3 regions of the Aerococcus christensenii genome follow, and region 3 is predicted to be linked to each of the others. Evidence: riboswitches for the same ligand, from Rfam matches in the RefSeq annotation. Region 3 holds a riboswitch; each other region holds the start of a gene.
The links. Region 3 has a riboswitch for thiamine pyrophosphate ahead of thiT (energy-coupled thiamine transporter ThiT). Riboswitches for the same ligand answer to the same signal wherever they lie in the genome.
Positions count from the first base shown of each region.

Region 1 (2,269 bases), 200 kb from region 3:
AAGGAGAGAATAATAATGACTAATACAGGATTTTTTGGTGAATTTGTCGGGACGTGGGGATAAAGATATGGATCAATTGATGACTAACCCTGCTCTACATGATCAATTGGATTTAGCAGCTGAATAACTAGAAGCCAAAAAAAGCTACTCTGTCTACTTGTTTAAAAGTAGAAGGAGTAGCTTTTAGAGTTAGGTTTTTATTTTGAAAGGAGTAAATAGAAAGGGCTCTCTATTTTTCTATAATCATGGCAACGTATCCACCTTTTCCATACCCTTCGACAGGTTCTTCAATGGTGTCGTTAGTATAAATAGGATCATTCACTAGGGTTTGATAGTAGTGAATAGATTGGACTGGAAGATAATCTCTGACGATGTCTTCTTTTTCAGGAGTTGTATAGAAAATCCCTGAATGAACGAGTTCGATAGGATATGGGAGACTTGGGGCAATACGTTTGAAGACAGGATCATCATAGCTCCCAGCAAAATGTGCAAAGCTGTAAAGAATTCCATAAGCACTTTCAGTTGGAACGTCGAGTAGGATCATATGACCGCCTGGTTTAATAGAGCTGAAGCAATTTTGATAGGCTGTTTTTAAATCAGGAATGTAGGTAGAACACCCATTGAGATAAACAATGTCATAAGTTTCTTTTGGGAGAGGAGTGGTTTGGGCATCGCCAATGGTGACATGAAGGCCTCTTTTTTTAGCGATATCAGCCATATCTGTGGAAGGTTCTACACCTTCTTCGACAGTGATGCCGTATTCTTTTTGCAGTGCAGCTTCAAATAGCCCGCTTCCACATCCTATTGATAAAATTTTATCGTGAGGGATATCTTTTAAACAGTGATGGAGTAGCTTTAATTCACTGACAAAAACTTTGTCATTGGTGATAAACCATTGATCATAAGCGTTAGCGTAGCCATCAAATAAAGCAGATGATTGAGTCATTGAACATTTCCTTTCTAAAGTTGTGTGACTAAAAACAAAAAAGACAACCCTATACGGTTGCCAGATCTTTCACTTTATTGTTCCTACGCCGGCATTATCCGTATCAGGTTCGTGGGTCGGAAGTCGCACTTCCCTCTCAGCTGGTTTACTAGCTCCCCGTGTACTTTAAGAATACAAGAGTAAGCGGTTTCTGTCAATGGGAAAGTTTAATTTTAAGGAATAAATATTTGAGTGTGAAGAAAGTAAGCCAGAGTCTTTAAAAAGAAAAAGTCATGTTAAATAATTGGAGATGTATAAGAAAAATGTGTACAGGGAAAATTTTTGGAGTATAATGAAAGCGTGCACATATTGCTTTATTAGAAAATATTTATTAGGATTGTAACTTTATTCTAAGGCATCACCGAAAGTAAATATGTAGTTGTTGACTTTTAAAAGGATAGTACAGAATGAAGGTAATAAAGAAAATAAATAATAATGTTGCTATTTGTTTAGACTCTAGTAATAATGAACTGATTGCCTTGGGAAAGGGAATAGGTTTTAAAAAGACACCTTATGAGTTGGAAGATTTGACTTTGGTGGACAGAACCTTTTATGATATTAATCCTTCTATAGTTGCTTTAATGGATGAAGTTTCTGAAGATTTGTTTCAAGTATCGGTTGAAATAGTGGATAAAGCAAAGGTATATTTAAAGACGGATATTAGTGATTCTTTTGCGTTTGTATTAGCAGATCATTTACATTTTGCTATATATAGAAGTAGACAGGGTATAATCATTGGAAATCCGCTAGCTTTTGAACTGAAGCGGTTGTATGAAAAAGAGTTGAAGTTGTCAGATTGGACAATGAAATTAATTGAACGGCGTTTAAATGTTAGACTGCCTATGGAAGAGAAATTTAATATAGCAATGCATTTTATTAATGCACAAGTTATGACTAATAAAATAATAAAAAAGGATAAAATGTCCAAATTAATAGATAATATTACTTTTTTAATAGAAGATCAGTTAGATATAGTAATTGATCGAGAAAGTTTTACTTATGAACGTTTTGTTATGCATCTTCAATATTTAATAAAATGTAAAGATCAACAAAGAACGTTAAATCAGAGCAGTGAGAAACTCTTTTATCAGATGAAGAGAGATTTTAAGGATGTTTATAGATGTGTAAGGGTTGTTAGTGATTATTTGGAAAGTAATTTAAATTGTAAATTAAATGACGAAAATTTACTTTATCTGATATTACATATTAATAGACTTTATGATAGAGAAGGATTGTAAGCTTTAGAAGCGCATAACCTAACTAAATTAGTTGACTTAATTTAGT
Region 1 covers NZ_CP014159.1:555,179-557,447, reverse strand. The annotation lists gene AWM71_RS02660 (class I SAM-dependent DNA methyltransferase) at 230-946, opposite strand; TPP riboswitch at 1,009-1,115, opposite strand; gene AWM71_RS02655 (PRD domain-containing protein) at 1,393-2,223, shown strand.
Region 1: linked by a shared signal. The riboswitch ahead of AWM71_RS02660 (class I SAM-dependent DNA methyltransferase) and the one ahead of thiT (energy-coupled thiamine transporter ThiT) in region 3 are both predicted to bind thiamine pyrophosphate.

Region 2 (2,269 bases), 460 kb from region 3:
CATTTATCGTGTTATTCTTTAATTTATAAACCACACACCAAATTTTATCAATGGCGAGAGAAGGGTATTATTGATGGAGTAGAGGATGAAGAGGATCGTGCAATGTACCATTATCTACAAGACACATTGCAATCATCGGGCTACCATCAATATGAAATTTCTTCTTTTGCTAAGCCGAATCATGAAAGTCGACATAATAAAAAATATTGGACATAACAAGATTATTTGGGATTGGGGTTAGGTGCTTCGTCTAATATAGGCAATCGACGGTTTGATAATGTGCAAAGTTTTCTTACTTATTTTAAAATGATTGATGTAGGAATGCCACCAGTAGACAAGGATACGATTCAGGTATTGTCACAAGAAGAGTGGGAAAAAGACTATATTATGTTGACGATGCGGTTGATAGAGGGACTTTCGATTGCAGAAGTGAATCAAAAGTTTGGTATTGATTTTTTAACAAAATATGAAGCGGCTATTCAAAAGAATTTAAACAATGGCATAGTATGTCTGCAAGAGGGAAGGCTACGTTTACTCAAAGGAAAATTTACCTCAAACAGGTTTTGAAGAAACAATTACCCCAGAATTAGTTGTTGGTGTACTTTCCGTTTTAAGTGGTATGGGCTATGTGATTCAAAAGGAAAAAATTAATAAAGCAGACTAATTGTTAAATTTGCACTCAAGCAAAAGAGCTAGTTTTTAAGAAGCTAGCTTTTTTGTCGTTGAAAATTTTAAATCTAAAAGAAAAATCCCTTAACTCTGGGCTTTCTTGAATGAAGAAAACAATTATGATACAATAGTGATTACAGGGGAGCTTGTGTTGACAGGCTGAGAGGAAGTTTTTAACTTCGACCCTTTACCTGATGCGGATAATGCCGCCGTAGGAAGCTATGATAAAGATATTTAACAGGAGCTTCTATGAGGAGCTCCCTTTTTGTAGACAAAATTTTTCGTTGACTAGGAGGATATTATGAAACAAACAAATAGTAAAAAATTAGCTTTAGCGGCTATGTTGACAGCAGTCGCTGTCGCAGGATCTACTTTATCCTTTCCTATTTTCGGAAGTCGGTGTGCGCCTGTTCAGCACATGGTCAATGTTTTATGTGCCGTCTTATTAGGACCAGGGTATGGTTTGTTAGCAGGCTTTTTAGCATCTTTACTTCGGAATTTATGGGGATTAGGGACTTTACTTGCCTATCCAGGGACTTTGTGCGGGGCCTTGTTATGCGGGCTTACCTATAAATATAGCAAAAAATTGAGTTTAACGTGTTTAGCAGAAGTGGTTGGAACAGGGATTTTAGGCGGACTTTTGGCTTACCCCATTGCCATAGCCTTTATGGGAAAAAGTACAGCGAATTTAGCAGTCTATGTTTATGTGGGACCTTTCTTGATCTCGACAGCTGTAGGATCAGTGATTTCCTTTATGTTCCTCACCTACTTGAAGAAGGTCGGGCTGCTCGACCGTCTTCAGAAAAATTTGGAGAGATAAGATGGAAAAATGCATACAAAATCTTAGAAGCCAGTCACCGCTCATTCATTGTTTGACCAATTATGTGACGGCTAATGATTGTGCAAATTTACTTTTGGCTTGTGGAGCATCTCCTATTATGGGTGATGCGGAGGAAGAAGTAGAAGAAATCACGCAGCTCAGTGATGGACTCTTGCTGAATATGGGAACGCCGAAAAATCGAACCTTGCCAGTGATGTTAAAAGCGGGCAAGCGAGCGAATGAACTGGGGCATCCGGTGGTGTTTGATCCTGTTGGTGTGGGCGTATCTGCCTTTCGTAGGAACATTGCGAATGGACTGATGAATGGTGTTCATTTTCAAGTGATTCGTGGGAATTTGTCAGAAATTAAATTCTTAGCAGGTTTATGCGCGAGCTTTAAGGGGGTGGATGCGGGTCAAGAAGAACGGCTCACATCTGATAAAATAGAAGACCTTCTTCCGTTTTTGCAAAGTTTTGCTGAAAATCGGCAAGCCATTATTGTGGTAAGTGGGGAAGTGGATCTGGTTTGTGATGGGGGAAAAGCGTATGCAATTCGAGCAGGCCATCCGTTGATGGCAAAAGTGACCGGAACGGGATGCATGTTGTCAGCTTTAATTACTGCTTATGTGACTGCGAATTCGTCGCATTCCCTACTTGCTACTGTGGCAGCGGTTTGTGCCATGGGGTTAGCCGGAGAAAAAGCGGCTCTCAGAATGTCCAATCAAGAGGGAAGTAATTCTTTCCGTTGTTATTTAATAGATGCTATTTCTCAGATGACTCC
Region 2 covers NZ_CP014159.1:815,089-817,357, forward strand. The annotation lists gene hemW (radical SAM family heme chaperone HemW) at 1-216, shown strand, start outside; gene AWM71_RS08445 (hypothetical protein) at 226-567, shown strand; TPP riboswitch at 798-904, shown strand; gene thiW (energy coupling factor transporter S component ThiW) at 971-1,489, shown strand; gene thiM (hydroxyethylthiazole kinase) at 1,491-2,269, shown strand, end outside.
Region 2: linked by a shared signal. The riboswitch ahead of thiW (energy coupling factor transporter S component ThiW) and the one ahead of thiT (energy-coupled thiamine transporter ThiT) in region 3 are both predicted to bind thiamine pyrophosphate.

Region 3 (2,269 bases):
AATACTCTTAGTATAGCGGAAGTTGTAGGTAGAATAAAGAGAAAGGAGATAAGGCTTAGGGTATGCATTGCACAATAGCAAAGGATTCGATACAATAATACCAGAGAAAAGAATGAGGAGACGAGTATGAAAAAAAGAAAAGAAGTACTAAATGAAGATGAGATGCGTCGCGCAATAACCCGAATGACTTATGAAGTGTTAGAAAGAAATCATGGACATGAAAATATGGCTATTGTAGGTATTCGAACAAGAGGAGCAGTGATTGCGGAACGGATAGCACAGCGTATTGAAGAATTAGAAGGAGTTAAGATTCCGTTAGGCTTTTTGGATGTTAGTGGGTATCGGGATGATGTAACCAGTCTGGAAAGAAAGCAAACACTCCACTTAAATCAGTTAGATTTTTCAGTGACTGGTAAACATGTCTTTATTTGTGATGATGTGTTGATGACAGGAAGAACAATTCGTGCTACAATGGACGCGTTGGTAGATTATGGTCGCCCAAGTAAAATTTCTTTGGTGACTTTGATTGATCGAGGTCATCGCGAGCTACCGATCCGAGCAGACATTGTAGGGAAAAATATTCCCACTTCTCGAGAAGAAGCGGTGCAGGTGCGGATCAAAAATTGTGACCCAGAAGACGGCGTATACATTATTCAATCATTGAAACACTAGGGGAGCGTTAAGCTGAGATGTGAGAAACAGACCCTTTGAACTTGTAACTAGGTAATGCTAGCGAAAGAAAGTGCGATTAACTGGACAGGTAAGGGGACTTTCTTACCTGTTTTTATTATTAACAGAAGGATAGAAAGAGGGGCAAGGTAGCAGAAAAAATAAAAGGGCCACATGATCTTCCAACAGAAGAGAAAGAAGGTATCCTATGGGACAGAATAAGCGGCTATTATATCTATTAGAAATTGTTATGGCGGGGGTTCTTGCTTATCTTATTGGTCTTTTACCGACGACGAATGGGAGTGGGTTAGGGGTCAATTTAGGAGTGATTCCTCTCTATGTGATAGCTATTCGTCATAATGTGCGTGCGGGTATGTATGCAGGCTTTTTATTTGGAATGATCCAATTACTGACGGGGCAAGCAACGATTCTGACACCCGTTCAAGTGTTTATCGAATATTTCTTCGCTTTTATGATGGCGGGATTTGCGGGGACTTTTGCTCCTCAAATCAAAAAGGCACTGGACGAGAAGAAGTTGGCTTCCTTCTTTACCTGGGTAGGTGCGTCAACTTTTATCGGGATGTTTGTACAATATTTTGTTCATTTTCTAGCGGGTTATTTCTTTTGGCGGTCTTATGCCCCGAAAGGGATGAATCCTTGGATGTATTCGCTGATGGTGAATGGTGGAACAGGGCTGGCCACTTGGGTGGTTGCAGCGATTGCTGTGGGACTTTTACTCAAAACGGCTCCTGTGTTGTATCAGCCTAAAAAATAAAGCTTTCTTCTCAGTTATATCGCATACATGAGACGTTCTTTTCTATAAAAGAACGTCTTTTTTGACGTTTTTTATGTTAGAAGGGATTTAAAAGGGAAAAGAAAGTTTTTCCTCAGGGCGAAAGGAAGTATGATATGATTAACACGATGATTAGTGACTTGAGGAGGGCATCTATGTTATATACAAGCACGCGGGACAATCGGATCAGAATAACTGCTTCACAAGCGATTTTGCAAGGTTTATCAGAAGACGGGGGGCTTTATGTGCCGGTTGATTTTCCACGAATCAATCGGACATGGCAGGAAGTGAAGACCTATACGTATCAAGAGATGGCGGAATGGGTGTTGGGGCTGTTTTTGACGGATTTTAGTGCAGAATCGATTAAGGCTTGTGTTCAAGCGGCTTATGGTGAGAATTTTGATGATGAGAGGATGGCGCCTTTGGTGCAGGTAGGAGACCACTATCACTTGGAATTGTTTCATGGACAAACGATTGCTTTTAAAGATATGGCACTTTCTATTTTGCCTCATTTGATGAAAAAAGCTGCTAAAATGAATCACAATACAAATGAAATTGTGATTCTAACGGCAACCTCTGGAGATACTGGTAAGGCGGCTATGGCGGGCTTTAAGGATGTAATAGGGACAAAGATTATCGTCTTTTATCCCAAAGGAGGGGTCTCCTCCATTCAAGAACGTCAGATGATTACGCAAGAAGGAGAAAATACTTATGTCATAGCCGTAGAAGGGAATTTTGACGATGCCCAAAATCAAGTGAAGAAATTGTTCAATGATGTTTCACTTAGAGAAAAGCTAGCTCAAGAAG
Region 3 covers NZ_CP014159.1:358,601-360,869, reverse strand. The annotation lists gene pyrR (bifunctional pyr operon transcriptional regulator/uracil phosphoribosyltransferase PyrR) at 127-672, shown strand; TPP riboswitch at 661-758, shown strand; gene thiT (energy-coupled thiamine transporter ThiT) at 878-1,444, shown strand; gene thrC (threonine synthase) at 1,591-2,269, shown strand, end outside.